3 regions of the Selenomonas sp. oral taxon 149 str. 67H29BP genome follow, and region 2 is predicted to be linked to each of the others. Evidence: riboswitches for the same ligand, from Rfam matches in the RefSeq annotation. Region 2 holds a riboswitch; each other region holds the start of a gene.
What was found. Region 2 has a riboswitch for molybdenum cofactor ahead of HMPREF9166_RS11250 (TonB-dependent receptor). Riboswitches for the same ligand answer to the same signal wherever they lie in the genome.

Region 1 (7,547 bases), 800 kb from region 2:
CACCCGGCGAGCCGAGCAAATTCAGCGCATAGATCCCATACTGCGCAAAGAGCGCCGCATTCTCCGCCGCCGCTGCATCGTTGCGCCCCAGAATGTCCGCTTTTACAACTACTTTCATCGCTCTATTCCATCTCTATATAATCCACGCGCATCTCGCGGCCGCCGATGATCTCCATTCCGCCGCCGCAATGGGGGCAGAGGTAGTCCTGCGGACGGATGTGCTGCTCCCTGCCGCAGTCGTGACAGCGTCCCGTGAGGGGGACGCGCTCCCACGTGAGCACGGCATCTGCCGCGATCGTGTCCGCCGTAAGGGAGGAAAAACACAGCGAAAGCGCATCGGTCTCCACGCCCGACAATTCGCCGAGCAGGAGGCCGATGCGCTCGATGCGCGCTGCGCCATTTTTCTGTGCATAGTCTAGGGCAATATCCAAAATGCCCTCGGCAATCGCCATTTCGTGCATCTTAGAGCTCCGCCGAAAGCCCATGTGCGGCAAATTTACTGATGAGCTCCGTCATCTTCGTCTTTGCCGGGTCATAGTCCACGGTCGTCTCCCCATCATGCGTGTGGATGTGCACGTAGAGGACGCCGGGCAGCCCCAGGAGCGCCTTCTCCACAGCGGCGGCATTCTCCTCGGTGTAGCCCTTCACAAAAAACTGCAGATGCGTCGTGCTCTCTGCGAGCCCGCAGCCGCATTCTTTACACATAGAAAACTCCTTTTCTGCAAACGGAAGCAGGAACGTCTTCTGCGCCCCCGCCGCCGTTATCCTATCCCAAACCTACTCCACGTCGGCGGCATCTGCCGGGGTATGGCGCAGGAGCTTCGAGCCTGCGAACATGCTCGAGACCTCTGCCTCGCCCTCCATGAACTCAGCGCGGATGACCATGTAGAAATGGCCGATGGCAAAGAGAATGATCGCCCATGCCGCATAGTGATGCACATAGTGCGAGATCATCTCGCCGCCGAGCACGCGGTTCACCCAGCCGAAGAGCGTCCCGCCGATCGCGGACGGCTCCGTCATGTAGTACATGGCAAAGCCCGTCAGCACCTCGATTGCCACGAGCACGTAGAGCCCTGCGTACGATCCGCGTGCGAGCGGATTGCGCAGAAACGGCTTGTGCGTCGCCTTGATCAGCATATAGTGCTGCGCCACTTCCATCGTGTCCGTGTAGTACTGCTTCTCCCAGAAATGCGGGAAAAGGCGGTCGCCGCGGTTGATGATAAAGCCGTAAACGCGGCCGATGAAGCCCGCGCAGAATGCAAACGCCGCGATGAAGTGGACGTTGCGCGTCACATTCATCAGGAGCGGCGACGCATCCGGCTCCGCATAGAGCATCGCAGGCGGCTTCGTGATGAGGAAGCCCGTGATGAAGAGCACGATGATCGCAATGACCATCAGCCAGTGGAAGATGCGCAGAAAGGGACTAAAGAGATAGTACTCCTTGCGTACTTCTTGTTTCATGCGGTTCGCCCCCTTATTTATCGACGCTGACGCCCGCGTATGGATCGGTCGTCACAACGCGGATCTTCTCCCCCTTCGCGTTGAAGAGGTGGGTCGAGCACGCCATGCACGGGTCGAACGAGCGGACCGCCTTGACGATCTCGAGCGGCTTGTCTGCGACCTTGACGGGCGTATCCATCATCGCGAGCTCGTATGCGCCGTGTCCCTCGGCATCGTCGCGCGGGCAGGCATTCCACGTCGTTGGGACGACCGCCTGATAGTTCGCGATCTTGCCGTCCTTGATGACCGCCCAGTGGCTGAGTGCGCCGCGCGGTGCCTCGTAGAGACCGACGCCCTTTGCCTCCTTCGGCCAGGTCGAGGGATCCCACTTGTCGTTGCTCACCACGCGCGTATCGCCGCTCTTGATGTTTGCGACGAGCTTGTCGAAGAAATACTTGCTGATCTCCGCCTGCAGCTGTGCATCAAGCGCACGCGCCGCCGTGCGTCCGACCGTGGAGGGCAGCCATGCCTCGACGGGGACGTTCAGGACCTTCGTCACGGCATCGATCTGATCGACGATCATCTGCTCTGCCCACGTCAGGTCACCGAGGAGGCCCTGCTTTGCCTTCGTGTAGAGGACGATGTAGCGTGCCAGGGGGCCGACCTCGCAGAGCTTGCCGCGCCATTTCGGCGTCTTGAGCCAGGAGTACTTGCCCTGCTCGTTGAGCGCCTTCCACTCGGTCTTCGTGCCTTCCTTCGGCTCCGTGTAGTGCGGGGTCGTCTCGCCCTCCCACGGATGGAGTGCCTTGTCGTCGCCACCCTTGTACTCGTACCAGCCGTGCTCGACGCTCTCTGCGACGCCGTCGGCATCCGTCAGATCCTTCTCCGTAAAGTCATAGACCTTCGCATTCATGACGCCCGAAGCGAAGTCCTCGACGACGCCGTTGCAGCGCACGAGGAGGTTCTTGAAGAAGTCGCCGTTCGATGCACCCGAGAACGGCTCCTCGGAGAACATGCCGAAGGCGAGCACGCGCTTTTTCGCGAGGCCTCCGCCCGAGGTGTAGCCCTTCTGGACGTAGAGATGTCCGATGGCGAGCACGTCGGGGAGATAGTAGTCGTTCATCATGTGGCGTGCCTGATTGATCGAGCGGTCAACGATCGCGAGGCGCGCTGCATTGATCGGCGCGTTGCCGTCCTCCATCGAGATGGAGCATGGCATGCCGCCAAGCACATAGTGCGGATGCGGGTTCTTTCCGCCGAAGACGACGTGCGGGACGACGAGATCCTTCTGCTTGTCGAGCATCTCGAGGTAGTGCGAGATCGCCATGAGATGCACCTCGGGCGGGAGGAGCTGATAGTCCGGATGATCCCACCACTGCGCGGAGAAGATGCCGAGCTGACCGCTGTCGACGATCTTCTGCACCTTTGCCTTGATCGCGGCGTAATAGGTGGGCGATGCGATCGGGAAGTCGTGCGGGTAGGCATCCGTGTCGAATGCCGCAGGCCCGCGGAACGGCAGGCGATAGGTCTGGAGCACCGTGTTCTGGAGCGCCGCCGTCGCCGCCGGATCCGCCTTCAGTGCCTCGAGCGGGCTGACCCAGTCGAGCGCGTGGAGGTGGTAGAAATGGATGATGTGATCCTGATGCCCGAGGCACGCCGCAATGATGTTGCGGATGTAGTGCGCGTTCTTTGGGATCGTGATGCCGAATGCGTCCTCGACGGCACGCAGACAGCCGAGCGCATGAGAGGATGTGCAGACGCCGCAGATGCGCTGAATGTATGCCCATGCATCGCGCGGATCGCGGTCGTTCATGACGAGCTCAAGGCCGCGCCATGCCGTCCCGGAGGAGATGGCATCCGTGACCTTGCCCGATGCCTCGTCCACCTGCAGCTCAACGCGCAGATGTCCCTCAATACGGGTGATTGGGTCGACAACGACGTGTTTCATTCATGCACCTGCTTTCCCTCTTTTTCGAGCTGCTTCTCATGGCATCTCTTCTGTACAAGGCTCGCGCCCGCGTGCGCCGCAACACCGACTGCCGTTGCGACGGCAAGGCCTGCGCCGACCATGTCGACATCGATGCCGTTGTACTCCGGCAGACGCTTCGAGAACGGCGCCTGATCCCAGAAGTTCGCGTTGCTGCAGCCAATACAGGGTGCGCCCGACTGGATGGGGTACGAGAGTCCCTGATACCAGCGCAGATTGCCGCAGGAGTTGTACGTCTCGGGGCCGCGGCAGCCGAGCTTGTAGAGGCACCAGCCCCCCTTTGCACCCGCGTCGTCAAAGCGCTCGGCAAACATGCCCGCATCGAAGAACGGACGGCGGTAGCAGGTGTCGTGAATGCGGTTGCCGTAGAACTGACGCGGACGTCCCTCGCCGTCAAGCGGCGGCAGTGTGCCGAAGAGCGCAACGTGCATGACGACGCCTGTCATAACCTCGGGAATCGGCGGGCAGCCGGGCACAGCAATATAGGGCTTCGCGCCGATGAGGGAACGGATCCCCCTGGACTCCGTCGGATTCGGCGCAGCCGCCTGGATGCCGCCCGCCGTCGCGCACGTGCCGTAGGCGATGACCGCCTTTGCTCCCTCCGCGGCGTGCTTCAGCGTATGCTCGAAGGAGTGACCGCCCGACATGCAGGTGTAGGCGTGCTCCCCGATGGGAACCGCGCCCTCGACGGCAAGGATGTACTCGCCATGATACTTCTTGATCGTCTCCTCGAGATGTGCCTCGAACGCCTCACCCTCGCCGGCGCAGAGGAGATGGCTGTATTCGAGCGCAATCTCGTTCAGCACGAGATCCGATGCGAGCGGTGCGCCCGAGCGGATGAACGACTCATCGCAGCCCGTGCACTCATGCCCGTGCAGCCAGATCACAACCGGCAGCGGCTTCGCCTCGGCGGCCTCGACGACCTTCGTGAGGTTGTCTGTGCTCAGCCCCATGAGCGACGTGAGGGTCACGCAGCCCTTGAGGAAATTCCGCCGGCTGAAGCCTTTTGCGAGATATGCCTCCCACAAGCTCTCCCTTTTGTTCACATTATGCCTCCTGTCCCTATGGAAGACTGCCGTCATGCCAAACACCCGCATCCATCCCGCCGCGATCGGCACACAGACACCTTTGCGAGCAGAACGACAGGGCGATTGACAACAGAAACTTGCGTCAATACTTCCCACACATCAGATATATAAAGCCAATCCCGCGAAAGCCAGGGCCCTTCCGTACAAAATAATAAAGGAGGAGCCGTCCGACGCACCCGAGGGCACGACAAACAGTCCCTCGTAGCAGACGAATCCAAGGGATATTTTGCACCAAAATATCCCCTCCTCGCCTTTGCGCGGCAATGTTGTCGTTTCCTTTTCAAGGGAGCGTGGTTTTCTGCAGGAAACCGCGTTCGGAAGGGAGGCTCCGGCATTTCTGCCGAAACCCTGTGCACGGCAGGGATCGCTCCCTGCGGCGCAGGCGCAGCATCATAGGCATCGCCCTTAGATGCTTTTGCTCGGAAACCGAGAGATACAATGTACCTCTATACCTATGTAATTAAGAACAGTTTAACAGAGTGAAAACAACCTGTCAATATACGAAAACTATTCTCAGGATATGCTGAAATTATATTGATTTGTTATAGTTATTGCTTATTTATTCGTAGTTGATAAATACTGTATCTGCAGTTAAGGAAGCACTGATAAATTCGGCACAGCCATCTTGACGCATCTTTTCCGCCTGCTTGTCGTTAGCAAATCCTCCACATGGCCCTTGCTATGCGTCCGGTTTGCTGCCTCAATCGGACAAAAATCTACGCCAATCTGAGAGACTGTTTTATCAGCGATTCCTTAATTCGATCAAAAAGGGGCGCATCCCTCTGGCATCGGTGATGATGCACATGGGGAGATGCGTCCCTCGCTGTTATTTCTTTCGGCGCAGTTCCTGCCGTACGGCGTCGCGCTCTTTCTCTGTCATGGTGTTTGCGCGGATCACGGCGCGGTGCCCCTCGCGGCTGCTCTCCGTGATGAGTGCGCTATTCCCGTCGTAGGCGAGGATCTCGTAGGTGCTGATGGCGTCCTTTTTCGGGCTGAGCACGCGCCGCTGCATGGTGTAGCCGAGGTGCTCGTAGTCCGCATTCTTCATCGCCTCGGCAAACTGTGCCCGACCGAGGTTGTTGTAGAGAATGAGCTGCCAGTAGGAGACGGAGCCGTCGGCGTTGCGCTTCATGTGACTGCGGTCAAAGAACCAGCCGCGCCGCTCGTCGCCCTCGATGAAGACCCAGTCGCCGTCCTTCAGCGTGACGGGCTCGATCGCCGTCTCTTTGCCGTACGCCTCGCGCTTTGCCGCTGCGGCTGCGGCATGCTTTTTCTCAGCTTTTTTATCCGCGGCATCTGCCTTCTTTGCAGGCTCTGCGGACACGGCAGAATGCCCTGCGCCGTCCGTCGCTGCGGCGGCTGGCTCCTTTTCCTTCACAGGTTCTTTGACAAGAACGGCTTCGGCCGTCCCTTCCCCATCAGCCGTTTCTTCTGCCGTCTTCGTCTTCGTCTTTGCCTCCGCATCTCTCGCCGAGGCGGCATTGGTCTGCGGTGTCTGCTCTGCTGGAGGGTTCTCTGTGCCGAGCTCATCCATCTCCGCATCGAAGGCATCTTCCTGCGTGCGCTGTTCCGATGCCGCACGGTCCTTTGCCGCGGGCTCCGCCGTGGTCTGCGCCCTGTCTGTCGTCTTTTCCGTATCCACTGTCTCCTGCGCATCCTTTGCGGCAGATGCGGTGCGCTGTTCTGACGCGGCAGCGTCTCCATGAGACTCCTCTGCCGCCATGACGGCATGGATCTCCGTCTCCTTCTCGGCGGCCGTCCCGCTGACGGGGAGGAGGAGGATTCCTGCGGCGAGCAGGCAGGTGATGGATTGCATAGTGTCTCCTTTGCTTACAAATACGAGCTCGGGTTGACGGGCTGTCCGCTGAGGCGCACCTCGTAGTGCAGATGCGGTCCTGTGGAGTGCCCCGTCGAGCCGACATAGGCGATGATCTGTCCACGCCGCACGCGCTGTCCCGGGGTCACCACGACCGCCGAGGCATGTCCGTAGCGTGTCGAGACGCCGCTCCCGTGATCGATGTCGACCATGTTGCCATAGCCGCCCGCGTTCCAGCCCGCGATGGTCACGACGCCGTCCGCCGTCGCAACGATGGGCGTGCCCATCTCGGCGGCGATGTCGATGCCCTGATGGAACTCTGCGCCATTCCAGCGCAGTCCATACCCTGAACTGATGAAGCCGTCCGTCGGCCAGCCTGTCGGGGTGGTAACGGGTGTATCGACCCCCAGAAAGGAGGATGCCCCCGGCACATCCTTCTGCATCATGGCGGCGAGCTGTCCGATGGAGGTGCGGCGCACTGCGGTGCGTTCCTCTAGCATCGTGAGTGCCTCGCCGACCTCATCCGTCGTGAGTGCGTGCGGTGCGCCGCCCGTCGGTGCCGGTGCGACATCTCCTTTCTGTACCGCGCTGTCCGCCTCCGCCGGCGGTGCGCCGACGAGTGCGCGCAGCCCGTCCTCCGTACGCTGAATGGCATCGACCTCCTGCCCAAGCGCGGAGGCCTTTTTCGCGATCTGGAGGATCTGCTCCTGCTGGATGCGGTTCGCCTCGCGCAGCTGTGCCGTCTCCTCCTCCTGGAGGTAGGCATACGTGAGGGTGTAGATGGAGAAAATCGAGCCGACAGCGACGAGTGCCGCCCCCGCGCCCACGCCCACGGCGAGCAGGCGCAGGGCGCGCAGCGAGAGGCGCACGGTGTGCGTCGTGTCCGTTTCCCGATCCACCAGCTGCAGTTTATAGCGTGATTGTTCTTCGCTCAATGCGTCCCCCTCTTCCCATCGAGATGTTCCTGTCCGATCCCTATTTCCCTATTTCCCTATTTCCCTATCCTATCCGAAGAATATGAAAACCTGCTGTGACACAGCAGGTTTTTGTCCGTTGATATCTTCTCAGTACTGGATGGGCAGCGGTTTTGCCATGGCTTCCTTCAGTACGTCCTTTTCCTCGTCGCTCAGCGGGTAGTCCGACGATCCGTTTTTGATCGGTTTGATGTAGCTGCGCGAGTCCTCGCGGGCAAAGATGCTGGAGAAGATCACGCCGT
Region 2 (7,547 bases):
TCATCTCCTCATGCAGATTGACGCCGGACTCCTGCGGATAGAGACGCGCAGCGAGCCACGACAGCCCCATAAAACGGTTGACCGAGGGCGGCCGCCCCATCCAGTCATAGGGTTTTGCCGGCACGCGCAGGATGCGTTTTTACTGAACAGCGCGCATCTCCCGCCACGGAAGCATCGTAAGATCCGGCTCCGACTCCGCGCCGAGAATCAGCACGTCGGGATTCCACGTGAGCACCTGCTCCATCGACACCTGCGTCATCGCGCCCTCGGCAGGTGAGGGGACAACAGCAACATTGTCCGCGAGCAGATCGAGAACCTGTGCATGGAACGAGCCGTGTGCGACCGCCATGTTCCCGAGTGGTCCGCCGAGATAGAGCACGCGGGGCTTATCTTTTATCTTCGCGGCGAGCGCTGCACTGCGTGCATACGTTTTCTGACAGTAGTCGGCTATGGCATTCCCCTCTGCCTCGCGGCCGAGGATTTTACCGAGCGTACGGTACGCCTCATCGGTATTGTCGAGACGTGCCTCGATAAAGATCACGGGGATGCCGAGCGACTCCTGAATCTGATCCATATCCTCAACGATGGTCGACTTCTTCTCGCCGACGTCGATGATGATCTGCGGATTGACTGAGAGCACGGCCTCTTTGTTAAAATTCTTCATCCCGTAGAATTGGCCGAGGACGGGCAGGTCACGATACTGATCCCCTACGAAGGGGAGGACGGTGTCCTTCCACTGCCCCGAGACGCCGACGAGCCGATCAGGGGCAATCGCAAAAAGTGCCATTTGCGCGAGCCCGCCCGATGGGGCGATGCGGTCGATCTGCTTCGGAATCATCACCGTGCGCCCCGCCGAGTCCGTGAACGCGTATGTCTCTGCATCCGGTGCACTCTCCTCCTTTGCTTCCTGTCCGCAGCCGACGAGCAGGACGAGGAGCAGGAGCAGTAGGGCGAGCAGCATATTTCTTTTCTTCATCAGCATCTCCTTTCGCATTGAAACCTCCGCATCCCTGTGCTATCCTATGAACACAGAGACAACGAATGGAGGTATTTTTTTGAACTATTGGAATCTGTACGATGAGATCATCAACGGTCTGCCTGACGATATCTACATCGAGGACTACGCCGTCAGCCGTCCGTGGACATTCGTGCGCGCGGGCGATCTGGTCGGCGTCTGCATGACGATCCCCGCCTACAGCCGCCCGCGCCTACGCAAGGAGAGCTTTCTCGGCTGCTCCCTACGCGAGGCGGGCGAATACGTCCGCTCGTGGCAGGGGCAGGAGGCGGCCATCGCCGCTGCCGCCATCAACGCCTACTACAATCAGCCGTCAAAGGTGGCGGCAATGCAGGGGTTTCACGGTGACGATGCATCTGCTGCGACACCGGAGGAGCGCAAGAAGCTCGAGGCGTTCACCCTCTATACGGAGCAGATTCGCGGGAAGAAGGTTGCTGTCATCGGACACTTCCCGAACTTTCAAAAGAGATGGGAGTCCATCTGCGACCTCTCCATCCTCGAGATGCAGCCTGAGTGGGGCGACTACCCCGCCGAGGCGGCAGAGTTCCTCCTGCCGCAGCAGGACTACGTCTTTATGACGGGGGCGACGTTCGCGAACAAGACCATGCCGCGCCTGTTGGAGCTCTCAGCGAACGCTGTGACCGTCATCGTCGGCCCGTCCGTGCCGATGCACCCGTGCCTCTTTGACTACGGAGCAGACGGGCTTTCGGGGTTCACCGTGACGGATGCCGCACTCGCTGCCGACCTCGTCCACTTCGGCTATGAGGCCGACATCGCATGCTGCGGGAAAATGGCGGACGTTCTGCCGCATTCGGGCGGACGATAAACAGACCGATCAGCGATTCCAAACAACACAACAGAGTTGCCGTACGCTATCCGTATGGCAACTCTGTTTTTCATTGAACAATCAGAAGGTCATATCCATGCCAAGCAGGAAGTTCGTTCCATCGGCAGGGCTTCCCCAGCTATACTGGTAATCCGTATCAAAGAGATTATTGACGCGCAGGAATACACCCATATCCGCGATAGGCTCATAGCGCAGATCAAGATCCGCTGCAAAGTATCCGGCACTGGTCGGTCTGCCGAGCGTATCCAGACGTGCACGCATCGCACGTCCAAGGAGCGTCGAGCGCAGCTTTCCCTCGCGGTAGGTTACACCAAAGTTGAACATCTGCGTCGGGAGTCCCGAAGCAATCGTTGTCCTCCCCTTGCTCTCATCCTCGGCACGAATCCACGAATAGTTGGCAAATCCCGAGAACTTCGGGCTGAATGTCTGCCGGTAGGCAAGTTCCAGTCCACGGATATGGGTCTTATCGACATTTCCTAAGACACGGTCATTCCCAAAAGTCACAAAAGTAAGGCGATCCCTCACCTCTGTACGGAAATAGGAAACATCGAGGTCAGATTTTGGACTAAATTTATGCTTCCAGCCAAGTTCATAGCTGCTGTTGCGCTCCGGCTTTGGAACGGGATAACCATTACGGATATTTCCTGCCGCATCTTTGGAACCGACGAACACATGCGAGCGCCCTGCCGAGAAACGAACCGTATCGCGTTTCGTTGCATCATGTGTGATGTTAAAGACGGGGTCTGTCGCATGCGCATAGGAGCTTGTCTTCGGCGTCGATTTATTGTCCATATAATCCTGCCTTACCCCCTCATAATAGCGAACGCCAAGTGTCAGGCGTGTCCTGCTGCTCGGGCTCCATGCATTCTCAACATAGAAACTCCTACGTGCATCATTGCCGTCACGGCGGTAGGAGGTATTGTTTTCATCCGTATTCCAACTGAGCTTTATATACTTCGCACCAAAACTCAGTACGTTTCTGCTGTTATACGCAACAGATGCGTTCGCCTCGACGCCGTTGCCGCGCAAGAACCATCCACTGCGATACCACTGCGGTGCCCCATGCGTAAAGAACGGAAGAGAACCTCCCTCCGTCGCGAGCAGATTACGCACCCAAAGATTGTTCTCATCGATCATGTGGTAATACTTAACATCATACTGCCATATATCATTCGGTCTGCTTTCATACCGCAGGGCAATATTGGATTGACGGAACCCCTTAAAGTGCCAATCCGTCGCATTGTTATTCTTTACATGATTAGGGGTTATATTATTTCCTGCCTGCACCGACCATCTGGGTCCACGTGGCGCAACATACTGGCCTGTCGCTGGATCAACAGACTCCGGAACTTCTCTGTCCATATCGGAGTAGTAGCCGTTCAATGTCAATGAGGATTTATTGCTCGTCTTGAACCGAATCTTGCCGTCAAAATATAGTTTCTTATCTGTCTGATTCTCCAGATAGCCCGCAGAATAATGCCTTGACAGATTGACGGCATAACTGATGTTCTTATCGCTGCCGCTGTAGCCGAGCTTCGTGTCGAAGGTGTGATTCGACCCACCTGCGACACTCACGCGGAACTTGCCGGGCCCCCTGCCGTCCTTCGTCGTAACGAGGATGACGCCGCCCTTGTAGTCCGTGCCATACTGCACCGGTCCCGGTCCTTTGATGATCTCAACCTTCGCGATGCTGTCCGCCGGGATGGTCGAGAGATCAGATGCGGCATGCGATACAATACCGTTGAGTGGGAATGCCGGAATGCCGTCGATATAGACCTTTGTCTGGTCAGAACTCGCACCGCAAACGCGCACCATCTTGCTGTCCTTTGCCGCAGGTGCCATATAGAGCCCCGGTACCTGCGAGAGGATGTCGGAGAGGTCGCGTAGCCGCGCTCCTTGATCTCCTGCTCCGTGATTGTGTTCGTCGTCACGAGGTACTTGTCGACGCCGTCTGCGTCGACATTGACCGTATCCGTCGTGTAGTCCGCACCCGCTGCATACGCATGCGGGAGGAAGACAAATCCTGCCGCGACCGCTGCTGCAAATACCGTCGAATGTTTCCTGCTGTGCTTCATGAATACCTCTCCTATTCCTGCACAAAAAAGACTGTTCCCCGTACTGACCGCACGAAGAACAGTTTCTGCAAGAACACACTCAGAGTCATCCTGTTTCATCGTTCTCCTTTTCAATATGGGAAGGTCGCCGCATTTCTGCGACGGCCCTGTGAACAGACACACAGCCATGTATCTGCTCAGGCGCAATACCATAGGCATAAGCCCTTAGGATATTTTTGCTCGGAAAACGTATGTAATTTTCTGTTTAATTCTACTAAAATTCTTTTATCCTGTCAATCCGTTTCTAACAGTCCCCTATTCTCACCGCCGATAGCGCACGCAGAGTGCCTTGAGCTTCTGCGGGTCGATCTCGAGGAGGTAGTCCTTCTTGAGACACCAGCGCCAGTTGAGCCCGACGGTGCCCGGGGTGTTCATGCGTGCGCGCTCGTCGAGCCCGAGGATGTCCTGCATGGGGATGATCGCCATGCGGGCACGTGAGGCATACGCCGCCTTGATGAGACGCTGACAGATGGTCCGCGGGCGGTCGGAAGTCGTCCCCACGAGGTTGGCGAGCGATTCGCGCAGCACCTCGTCGATGTCGCGGCTGTACCAGCCGACGGTGGTGTTGTTGTCGTGCGTCCCTGTGTAGACGATGCTGTTCTCGGGCGCGGTGAAGCCGATGCGTCCCGAGCTGTTCCCTGCAATGAGGAACTGGACGATCCGCATCCCGGGGAAGCCGCAGTCGTCACGCAGGCGCTCCACGTCGGGCGTGATGATGCCGAGATCCTCCGCAACGACGTTGAGTTTGCCGAGGTCGCTCTCGATCGCGTCGAAGAATGCCTTGCCGGGGCCCTTGAGCCACGTGCCGTTAAGCGCGGTCTCCGCCTTGCCGTCCACCGACCAATAGGACTCGAATCCGCGGAAGTGGTCGATGCGGATGATGTCCACCTGCTCGCGCAGTTTACGGAAACGGCGTTTCCACCATGCGTACTTCTCCGCCGCCATGGCGTCCCAGTTGTACTGCGGGTTCCCCCACAGCTGCCCGTTCACGGCAAAGTAGTCGGGCGGTACGCCCGCGACGGTGTGCGGCGTGCCGTCCTCGTTCAGGTCAAAGAGGTGCTGATGCGCCCAGACGTCCGCGCTGTCCTGCGCGATAAAGATCGGCATATCGCCGAGAATCTCGATTCCCTTCGCGCGTGCGTAGTCGTGCAGGCGGTTCCACTGTGTATGGAAGACGTACTGCTTGAAGTAGTCAAGCTCCATCGCATCGCGCTGCCGCTCACGGAGCGAGCGGAGTGCGTCAGGGTCACGGCGTTTGATCGCTGCATCCCACTCCGTCCACGCCGCGCCGCCGTACTCCTTCTTCGCCGCGTGAAAGAGCGCATAGTCCTCAAGCCAGTATGCTTCCTTCTCACAGAACGCACGGTAATCCGCATCTGTCGCCCCCTGTGCGCGGAAGGCGCGGAATGCCTTTTCCAGAATCTCCTTCTTGAACGTGCGTACGCGATCAAAGTTGATGAAGCCCGAGTTCGCCTCGTATGGCAGGAAAAGGTCTTTCTCCTTCAGCCAGCCGCGCGCAGCCAGTGGCTCGGGGTCGATGAGCATAAAGTTCCCCGCAAAGGCGGAGATGGACTGATAGGGGGAGTAGCTGCTTCCGACGGGGCTGAGCGGGAGGATCTGCCAAACCTTTTGCCCCGCATCTGCAAGGAAGTCAACAAAGCGGTACGCCTCCTTGCCGAAGTCGCCCACACCGTACTTCGAGGGCAGGGAGGTCGGATGCAGGAGGATGCCCGCCTTGCGCTCGTATCTCTGCTCCTCCTGTCGCTCGCGCAGGAGCAGTCCGAAGAGCGGTGGGATGCGGACGCGCAGATGTCCGCGCTCGACCTCGTAGGTGCGCGAGGGCTTAAAGACGTCCTCAAACACACCGCAGGCAAAGTCGCTCACGTCGAGATCGACGGTCAGCGTCTCCGTCCGGCTGCGGTTGAACGCCACGACAAAGATGCCGGGCTCCTTCTCCTCATTGAACACGTCGTAGCCCGAACGGATCGTGCGCGCGTAGGCGATGACGTCGCCCGCCCCGTAGAGAGGCAGGATGTCGCCCGTGCGCAGTGCATCGTTCCCGTTGCGCACAGCAATGAAGCGTGTTACCCAGTCACGGATCTCGAGATTGCCATGCTCCCAGTCGTAGGGGCGGCGATTGAACGGATCCTTGAACCCCTGCATCCCGATCTCGTCGCCGTAGTAGACACTCGGCACGCCGGGATAGGTCATCTGCCAGAGCGTCGCCATGATGAGGCGGCGGATACCGAGCATCGCCTGATCGAGCGTCATGCGCACGCGCGACTGCTCGATTGCGGGCATGCCCTCGTAGTATGGGACATCACCGAGGATGGTGATGGCACGCTGCACGTCATGACTGCTGATGAGGTTCATCATGGCGTAGAGATTTTCCTTCGGGTAGTTTTCGATCTGGCTCGCCATGCGCCGCACCGTCAGCGCACCGTCTGCCGCCCCTGTCAGGAAGTCCAGCATTGTACTGCGCAGCGGGTAGTTCATCGCCGAGTCCATCTCGTTACCCGAGAGATACTCGCGCGGCGTGCCGTAGGCGACCTTGTTCGACGCGTCCTCCCAGACCTCACCGATCATGACCGCATCGGGGCTGCGCTTCTTGAGCTCGGCAAAGAAGGTCTTGGAGAAGGTCGGCGGCAGCTCGTCGATGACGTCCAGACGCCAGCCTGCGATCCCCTCGTTCATCCAGTGATGGAGGACGCTGTCCTCCCCTGTGATGATGAAGTCCATGTAGGACGGATCCGTCTCGTTGACGTTCGGCAGGGTGTCAAAATTCCACCAGCAGTCATACTCGTTCGGGAAATTGCGGAAATGGTACCACGAGTAGTACGGCGATTCCTTCGACTGATATGCGCCAATCGAATCATACTGCTTCCGACGGTTGAAGTAGATGCTGTTGCTCCCCGTGTGACTGAATACGCCGTCGAGAATGATGCGGATGCCGCGCTCGCGTGCCGCCGCGACGAGACGGCGGAAATCCTCGATATCGCCCAGCATGGGGTCGATGCGATGATAGTCCCCCGTATCGTAGTGATGATTGCTCTCGGACTCAAACACGGGGTTGAAGTAGATGCACGAAATGCCAAGTTTTTCGAGGTAGTCGAGTTTCTCCATGACCCCGCGCAGATTTCCGCCGAAGAAGTCATAGGCGACGATCTCCTTCGTGTCGGGATCCTTGAGATACATCGGGTCGTCCGTCCAGTCCGTACGGATGACAGCGCCCTTCTTGCGCACGATGGTATCCCCCGCACGCGCAAAGCGGTCGGGGAAGATCTGATACATGACACTGTTCTTGAACCAGTCCGGTGTGTGCGCTCCGCGATTGTAGATCGTCACCTGATAGGAGGGCGGCTGCTCGTGATAGAGCGCGCCGACGCCGCCGAGCATCTCCGCGTTGTTCCCGTAGAAATACGTGCCGCTCTCCATCGTGATGATGAAGTAGTACCAGAGAAGGCAGCCGTGATCCGGCAGCTCGATCCACGCCGTGTAGAACCGCTGCGCGGCATTCGCATCATGCGACACGAGCGTGACGAGCTGCTCCCCCGCCTGATCCTGCCAAAGC
Region 3 (7,547 bases), 1.0 Mb from region 2:
GCGGCTGACGCGCTCTGCGTAGTACAGAAAAACGCCCTTATGGCGCGATGCACCATAAGGGCGTTTTTGTATGCGTTTGTCTGTCTCCCCTAATCCCGCAGCAGCATCAGTGCTTCAGGCGGAAGGCAGATGCGCAGGGCTGCGTTTTCGCTCACACGAAGCGCATCCCATGCGGGCTTGTCCACCTCCCAGCGCACGCGGTGAGCACCATCGGCGAAGCGAAGCATGACGATCATGCTGAAGGTGCTCTCGATGATCTCTGCGATCTGTGCGGTGAAGACGTTCTCGCCGTCTTCCTGCACGGGAACGAAGTAATGTGCGCGGATGGCGATATGGTGCGCATCCGTCACATCGTCTGTGACCGCGAGCGTGATGCCCCAGTCGGTCGCCTCGATGTGTGCCGCGTCGAGGCGGCGGGCGGCAGAGATGTTCTTGCATCCTGTGAGGCGTGCACCTGCACACGTACCGGGACTGCGGAAGAGCTCGTGCCGATCCATCGGGGGCGTGAGCTGTCCGCGGTCGACGGTCGCGATCTCCTGCGCGATGCGGAATGCCTCGTCGCGGTCATGTGTGACGAGGATCGCCGCGATGTTCTGACCCATGAGGATCTCGCGCAGTGCGGTTTCGATCTGCCACTTGAGATGGGTGTCGAGTGCGGAGAGCGGCTCGTCGAGGAGCAGGACATCTGCGCCGCGCGCGAGGATGCGCGCAAAGGCAGCGCGCTGCTGCTGTCCGCCTGAGAGCCCTGCCGGGTAGGCGTTTTCGAGTCCGTCGAGGGAGAAGCGCGCCACGTTCTCGGCAAGGATGCGTTCCTTTTCCTCCTGTGATCCGTCCAGTGCAAAGATGATGTTCTCGCGGACGGTCATATTCGGAAAGAGCGCGTAGTTCTGAAAGAGGTAGCCGACACTGCGCTCCTGCGGCGGGAGGTTGACTCCTGCACTGCTGTCATAGAGCGTGCGGCCGTTGAGGATGATCTGTCCGCGATCCGGCGTCTCAAGCCCCGCGATGCACTTCAGCGTCATGCTCTTGCCGCTGCCCGACGCGCCGAGCAGGGCGAGCGTCGTATTCGTGAGCGTGAAGTTCGCGCAGAGCGTGAAGTCACGCAGGCGTTTTTCGATGTTGACGACGAGGTTCATTCATGCACCTCCCGTTTGAGGTAGAGGTTCATCGCACCGATAAAGAAGAGCGAGAACAGGGAGATGATGACTGCCCAGCGAAAGGCGAGGTCGTAGTCGTTCGCCTGCACCGCCGCATAGATGGCGGTGGACATGGTCTGCGTGCGCCCTGGGATATTGCCCGCGAACATGATGGTCGCACCAAACTCGCCGAGGGCACGGGCAAACGAGAGAACGAGCCCTGCGAGGATGCTGTGCCGTGCATTCGGCAGGATGATGCGCCAAAAGATGCGCCCATTGCTGACGCCGAGCGTCTGCGCCGCATGAATCATGCTGCTGTCGAGTGCCTCGAATGCGCCGCGCGCCGTGCGGTACATAAGCGGAAGACTCACGATGACCGCTGCGATGACCGCCGCACGCCACGTAAAGACAAGCGGCAGGTCGATGGCGAGGAGGGCGCTCCCGATGGCACTGCGCTTTCCGAGAAAGAGCAGGAGGAAGAACCCAACGACGGTCGGCGGCAGGACGAGCGGCAGAGTAATCACAGCATCGGCAATGGTCGCCGCGATATGGCTGCGGATACGCAGCACGCCGTAGGCGAGCCCAATACCGACGAAGAAGGTGAGGACAGTAGCAAGCCCCGCCACCTCAAGGGAGATGATGAGCGGGGAGAATGTTTCGTCTGCCATTATTTGACGGTGAATCCGTATTTCTCAAAGACCTTGGCTGCCTTGTCCGTCTGGAGGAAGGCGAGGAATTCCTTCGCGGCCATCTCGTTCTTGGAGTCCTTCAGCACAGCGGCGGGGTAGACGATGGGCTTATGCGTGTCGGCAGGGGCAACGGCGGCGACCTTCACCTTGTCCGAGATGGCGGCATCCGTCGCATAGACCACGCCGCAGTCCGCATCGCCCGTCTCGACCCATGCGAGCACCTGACGTACGTCGGAGCCGTAGACGGCACGCGCCTTGACCTGGTCGAGGATGCCGAGCTTCGTAAAGACCTCCTCGCTGTACTGTCCGACAGGAACGCCCTTCGGCTCACCGAGAGCGATGTGCGCAACCTGCGGGTCGAGCACTGCCTTGAAGTCGGGAAGGTTCAGCTTGCTGTCCTTTGCCGTGATCAGCACGATGTCGTTGACGAGGAGATCGACGCGCGTACCGTCCGCGAGGAGCTTCTTCTCGTCGAGCGCATTCATCTGCTTCTGTGCGGCGGAGACGAATACGTCGGCGGCTCCGCCGTTCTCGATCGCCTGCTGTAGGGCGCCGCTGCTGCCGAAGTTGTAGACGATATGAACCTCTTTGTTGTTCTCCTCGTACATCGTGGCGAGTTCCTTCATCGCGTCCGTGAGGCTCGCTGCCGCAGAGACCTGCAGCTCGATGGGGCTCTCCTGCGGCGTCTCCATCTTGTTCGCGCTGTTGCCGCCGCCGATGCAGCCGGCGGTGAGAAGAGCCGTGCCCGCCAAGAGGGCGGTGAGTGTCTTTTTGATGTTCATGTGATGTTTCTCCTTTGCAAATGGGAGGTATGTCCGTTTCCCGACATACCCTGTGACGATATGCGTCAGGCAGAGTGCCATAGATGTTTCCTTAGACGTGCTCTGCTCGGAGAGGGTGAGGGCGCTGCCCTCCTTCTCAGCGGACGAATGTGCCGCTCTTGCCGCCGGACTTACGCTCGAGACGAATGTCTGTGATCTCCATGCGCTTGTCGATCGCCTTGCACATGTCGTAGATGGTCAGCAGCGCCGTGCTCACGGCGTGCAGTGCTTCCATCTCCACGCCCGTTTCGCCCGTGACCTTGACCGTCGCCGCAGCATATACCGCATGGTGCGGCACCTCCTCAAGCGTGAAGTCGATGCTGCACTTGGCAAGCGGCAGCGGATGGCAGAGCGGGATCATGTCCGCGGTGCGCTTTGCCGCCATGATGCCGGCGATGCGCGCGACACCGAGGACGTCGCCCTTTTTTGCCGTGCCCGCCGTGATCGCCGCATAGACCGCTTCGCTCACGCAAATCCGTCCGCTCGCGATGGCCTCGCGATGTGTCTTGTTCTTGCCGCTGACATCGACCATGATGGCGGCACCGCCTGCATCGAAATGCGTCAGTCCTGTTTCTGGCATAGATATCCTCCTTTCCTCGTGAAATAATTTTATCATAGCGGAATCAGCGTAGAAAATCAATTGTGTTTCTCTAACATTAAATGAATCTATCTATAATTTAGGAAAACTCATAGAGGTTATTTATTTTTTGTGGTATAATCAATAATAGATATTCATAGTTGAGAATCGTTATACGGGGTGATTGCCTTTGGGGAGGGGCAGCGTATGTGCAGCGCTGCCATAGCAGGGGGAGCAGTATGCGTGAGGTTCGTGTTCAGGATGCGGTGGGGATGGTGCTCTGCCACGACATTACAGAGATTGTGCGCGGGGAACGAAAGGGCGCACGTTTCCATAAGGGGGATATCATCCGCGCGGAGGATATTCCCGTTCTTCTGCGCATTGGCAAAGAGCATATCTTTGTCTGGGAGGACGATCCGAATCTGCTGCATGAGAACGATGCGGCGGCGATCCTGCGTGATGTCTGTCAGAATGAGCACATGGCGGCGAGTGAGCCGAGCGAGGGCAAGATAGAGCTGACCGCGACGACGGCGGGCGTGTTCGAGGTGAACGAGGATGCGCTCAATGCCGTCAACGACATCGAGGATGTGATGATTGCGACGATTGCGCAGCACATGCCTGTCAAGGCGGGGACGAAGCTCGCGGGGATGCGCGTGATCCCGCTCGTCATCGACAAGGCGGTGATGGAGCGGGTGCGTGAGACGGCGGGCACTCAGCCGATGCTGCGGATCCTGCCGTATCAGAAGATGAAGGTCGGCGTGGTGACGACGGGCTCTGAGGTGTTCCATGGGCGCATCAAGGATACGTTCACGCCCGTGATCGACGCCAAGCTGCGTGCCTTCGGCCTGAAGGTGGATGAGCACCGTCTTTCGGATGATGGGACGGAGCACACGCGTGCGGCGATTGAGGAGCTGCTCGACGCGGGGATGGATATGGTGCTCTGCACGGGCGGCATGAGCGTCGACCCCGATGACCGCACGCCGGCGGCGATCAAAGCGACGGGGGCGCGCATCGTGACGTACGGCGCGCCTGTGCTGCCGGGGGCGATGTTCCTGCTCGCCTACTATGAGAAGGATGGGCGGCAGGTGCCGATCATGGGGCTGCCGGGCTGCGTGATGTACTCGCCCGCGACGATCTTTGATATTATTCTGCCGCGTGTCGCGGCGGGCAGCGCGTGGACGCGGCAGGAGATCACGCGCCTTGGGATCGGCGGGCTCTGCATGGGATGCAAGGTTTGCCACTATCCCATTTGCCCGTTCGGAAAGTAAGGAGAATTCCATGCAGGATATCGAACTTGAACAGGCAATCGAGGTACTGCTCGCACATGCAGTACCCGTCGCGGAGACGGAGCGCGTTCCCTTGCTGGAGGCGGTGGGGCGCGTGGCGGCGGAGGATGTGTACGCAGCGTTTGACAATCCGCCGTTTGACCGTTCGCCGCTCGACGGCTATACCTTTGCGTCGGCGAGTACGGCGGACGCCTCGGCAGAGCACCCTGTGCGCCTGTCGGTGATCGGCGAGGAGTGCGCGGGCGATTTTTTCGCCGGCGCAGTCGGCGCGGGCGAGTGTGTCCGCATCATGACGGGCGGCGCGATTCCGAAGGGCTGTGACTGTGTCGTGCGGCAGGAGGATGTGCGTGAGGAGGGGGATGCGATCTTTGTTCCCTTTACGTCGCAGCCGTTCGAGAACTACTGCTATGCGGGCGAGGATATCAAAAAGGGAAATCTGCTCGTGCGCCGGGGACAGCGCATCCATGCGGCGCAGATTGCGGTACTCGCGAGTGAGGGTTATGCTGCGGTATGTGTCCATCGGCGCGTACGCATTGCCGTTGCCAGTACGGGCGACGAACTGATGCAGCCCGGCGAGCCGCTGCGTCCCGGCAAGATCTACAACAGCAATCTCTACCTCCTTGCGGGACGCCTGAAGGAACTCGGCGCAGAGGTGACGGTGGTCGGCTCGGTGCCTGATGATGTGGAACGCGCGGCGGAGGTAATCGCCTCCTATGCGGATCGTGTGGATCTCTTTCTCACGTCGGGCGGCGTCTCCGTGGGCAAGAAGGACATCATGCACGGCGTTGTGCCCGCCCTTGGGGCGGAGCGGCTGTTCTGGCGCGTCTGCATGAAGCCGGGCGCCCCCGCCATTGCCTATACGCGCGGCAGCATGCTCGGCATCGCGCTCTCAGGCAACCCGTTCGCCGCCTATGCGACGTTCGAGCTGATGGCGCGTCCGGCGATTGCACGGCTTGCGGGCGAGACGGATGTGCTCATGCCGCGCCGCCGTGCCGTGCTCGCCGATGCGTTCCCCAAGCCCTGCCACGGACGGCGTTTCCTGCGTGCACGCATGGAGGCGGATGGGCGCGTTTCGCTGCCCGATCAGCATGAGTCCGGCTCGCTCTTTTCGGCGGCAGGCTGCGACGCGTTTGTGGATGTGCCGGCGGGGATGCCGCCGCTCGCGGCAGGGGCGGAAGTGGATGTTGTGATTCTCTGACGAAGCAGTGCTGTGGTGATGTCCTGCAGCAATCCCCCCGCGAAGCAAACGTGCACTTTTCCCGGTTGCTTCGACGCATCAACTTCTGCCTTTCACGTCAACGTATAGGAAAAAGATAGAAAGATAGATAGAAGGTTCATCATGCAGGATCAGTTTCAGCGGAAAATTGAATATCTGCGCGTTTCGGTGACGGACTGCTGCAATCTGCGCTGCCGCTACTGTATGCCGGCGCATGGGGTCAAGAAGCTGCGCCACGCGGATGTGCTCACCTATGAGGAGATCCTGCGCGATGTGCGTGTGCTCGCGGCACTGGGCGTGCGCAAGGTGCGCCTGACAGGCGGTGAGCCGCTCGTGCGGCGTGACATCACACGCCTTGTGCGCGGGCTGAAAGAGATCCCGGGCATCGAGACGGTGGCGCTCACGACAAATGGAGTCCTGCTCGGCACGATGATGGATGAGCTGCTGGATGCCGGCCTCGACGCGGTGAATCTCAGCCTCGATACACTCGACGGCGGGACATTCTTCTCCATCACGCGGCGGCCGATGTTCGGCGCGGTGATGGAGGCACTCACGCGGCTTGCCGAGGAGGAGCGCCTCACGGTCAAGGTGAACTGCGTGCCGATCATGGGCGTAAACGACGAGGAACTCGCCGCGCTTGCCGCGATTGCCCGCACACATCCGATTGATGTGCGTTTTATTGAGCTCATGCCGATTGGCTGTGCGCGCACGGAGAACTATCACGGCGTACCGATGGATGAGGTGCGCGCGCGGCTGAAGGATGCGTTCGGCGCACTCCTGCCCGTGGGGGAGGCGGCACATGAGGGCGCGGTGCCGAAGGGGCCCGCCGCCTATGTGAGGCCTGCCGGTTTTACGGGAACCATTGGCTTTATCGATGCGATGGAGCACAAATTCTGCCATACGTGCAACCGCGTGCGCCTGACGGCGGAGGGCTTCCTGAAGCTCTGCCTCTACAGCAGTGCGGGGCTTGACACGCGTGCACTGCTGCGCGGCGGAATGTCGGATGCACAGCTCGCGGATGCCATTGCCCATGCGGTGTGGCAGAAGCCCGAAGAACATCATTTTGAAATCGATCAGGAGACGCGCGATCACCGCGCTATGTACCAAGTGGGAGGCTAATACGGATATGGGAGAGATTCGGGCGCTGTGCATCAGTGAGAAGCGCGGCACGGAAAAACAGGCGACGGACCGCGCCTTCTTTATTACGGAATACGGCATCGACGGCGATGCCCATGCGGGCGACTGGCACCGACAGGTGAGCCTGCTCGGCCTCGGCGAGATCGAGGATTTCCGTGCGCGCGGTGCAGATGTGGCGTTTGGCGCGTTCGGCGAGAACGTCGTCGCCGAGGGGTTCCGCTTCAAGGAGCTCCCCGTCGGGACACGCCTGCGCGTGGGGCAGGTTTTTCTTGAGATCACACAGATCGGGAAGAAGTGCCACAGCCACTGCGAGATCTTTCACCGCGTCGGCGACTGCATCATGCCGCGTGAGGGCGTTTTTGCCCGTGTTCTGCACGGCGGCTGGGTAACGGTCGGCGATACGCTGGAGATCACGACGGAGAAGATCCCGCTCGACGCCGCCGTCATCACGGCGAGCGACAAGGGCTCGCGCGGCGAGCGCGAGGATGCGAGCGGCGCGGCGATTCGCGAGATCCTGACGGCGGAGGGTTACGATGTCGCGGGGTACAGCATCGTGCCCGACGAGCGTGAGGAACTCGAGCGTGAGATGACACTCTGGTCGGACCGCGGCGTCGGGCTGATCCTGACGACGGGCGGCACGGGTTTTTCCGTGCGCGACGTGACGCCTGAGGCGACGCGTGCCGTG

Region 1: it holds a riboswitch for molybdenum cofactor, as region 2 does, so the genes downstream of both, HMPREF9166_RS07590 (hydrogenase small subunit) here and HMPREF9166_RS11250 (TonB-dependent receptor) in region 2, are expected to answer to the same signal.
Region 3: it holds a riboswitch for molybdenum cofactor, as region 2 does, so the genes downstream of both, modA (molybdate ABC transporter substrate-binding protein) here and HMPREF9166_RS11250 (TonB-dependent receptor) in region 2, are expected to answer to the same signal.

The regions. Positions count from the first base shown of each region.
Region 1 covers NZ_GL397087.1:1,592,767-1,600,313, forward strand. Annotated here, with positions in the region: gene hypB (hydrogenase nickel incorporation protein HypB) at 1-118, opposite strand, end outside; gene HMPREF9166_RS07570 (hydrogenase maturation nickel metallochaperone HypA) at 123-461, opposite strand; gene HMPREF9166_RS07575 (heavy metal-associated domain-containing protein) at 463-705, opposite strand; gene cybH (Ni/Fe-hydrogenase, b-type cytochrome subunit) at 778-1,461, opposite strand; gene HMPREF9166_RS07585 (nickel-dependent hydrogenase large subunit) at 1,475-3,388, opposite strand; gene HMPREF9166_RS07590 (hydrogenase small subunit) at 3,385-4,473, opposite strand; molybdenum cofactor riboswitch at 4,806-4,952, opposite strand; gene HMPREF9166_RS07595 (hypothetical protein) at 5,342-6,331, opposite strand; gene HMPREF9166_RS07600 (M23 family metallopeptidase) at 6,346-7,266, opposite strand; gene HMPREF9166_RS07605 (DUF4446 family protein) at 7,396-7,547, opposite strand, start outside.
Region 2 covers NZ_GL397087.1:2,390,278-2,397,824, reverse strand. Annotated here, with positions in the region: gene HMPREF9166_RS13210 (hypothetical protein) at 1-124, opposite strand, end outside; gene HMPREF9166_RS11260 (ABC transporter substrate-binding protein) at 140-976, opposite strand; gene HMPREF9166_RS11255 (Rossmann-like domain-containing protein) at 1,056-1,841, shown strand; gene HMPREF9166_RS11250 (TonB-dependent receptor) at 1,923-3,704, opposite strand; molybdenum cofactor riboswitch at 4,025-4,174, opposite strand; gene malQ (4-alpha-glucanotransferase) at 4,238-7,547, opposite strand, start outside.
Region 3 covers NZ_GL397087.1:1,345,537-1,353,083, reverse strand. Annotated here, with positions in the region: gene HMPREF9166_RS06445 (ABC transporter ATP-binding protein) at 1-22, shown strand, start outside; gene HMPREF9166_RS06440 (sulfate/molybdate ABC transporter ATP-binding protein) at 90-1,136, opposite strand; gene modB (molybdate ABC transporter permease subunit) at 1,133-1,804, opposite strand; gene modA (molybdate ABC transporter substrate-binding protein) at 1,804-2,607, opposite strand; molybdenum cofactor riboswitch at 2,601-2,731, opposite strand; gene moaC (cyclic pyranopterin monophosphate synthase MoaC) at 2,744-3,262, opposite strand; gene HMPREF9166_RS06420 (molybdopterin-binding protein) at 3,463-4,491, shown strand; gene glp (gephyrin-like molybdotransferase Glp) at 4,502-5,707, shown strand; gene moaA (GTP 3',8-cyclase MoaA) at 5,849-6,844, shown strand; gene HMPREF9166_RS06405 (MOSC domain-containing protein) at 6,852-7,547, shown strand, end outside.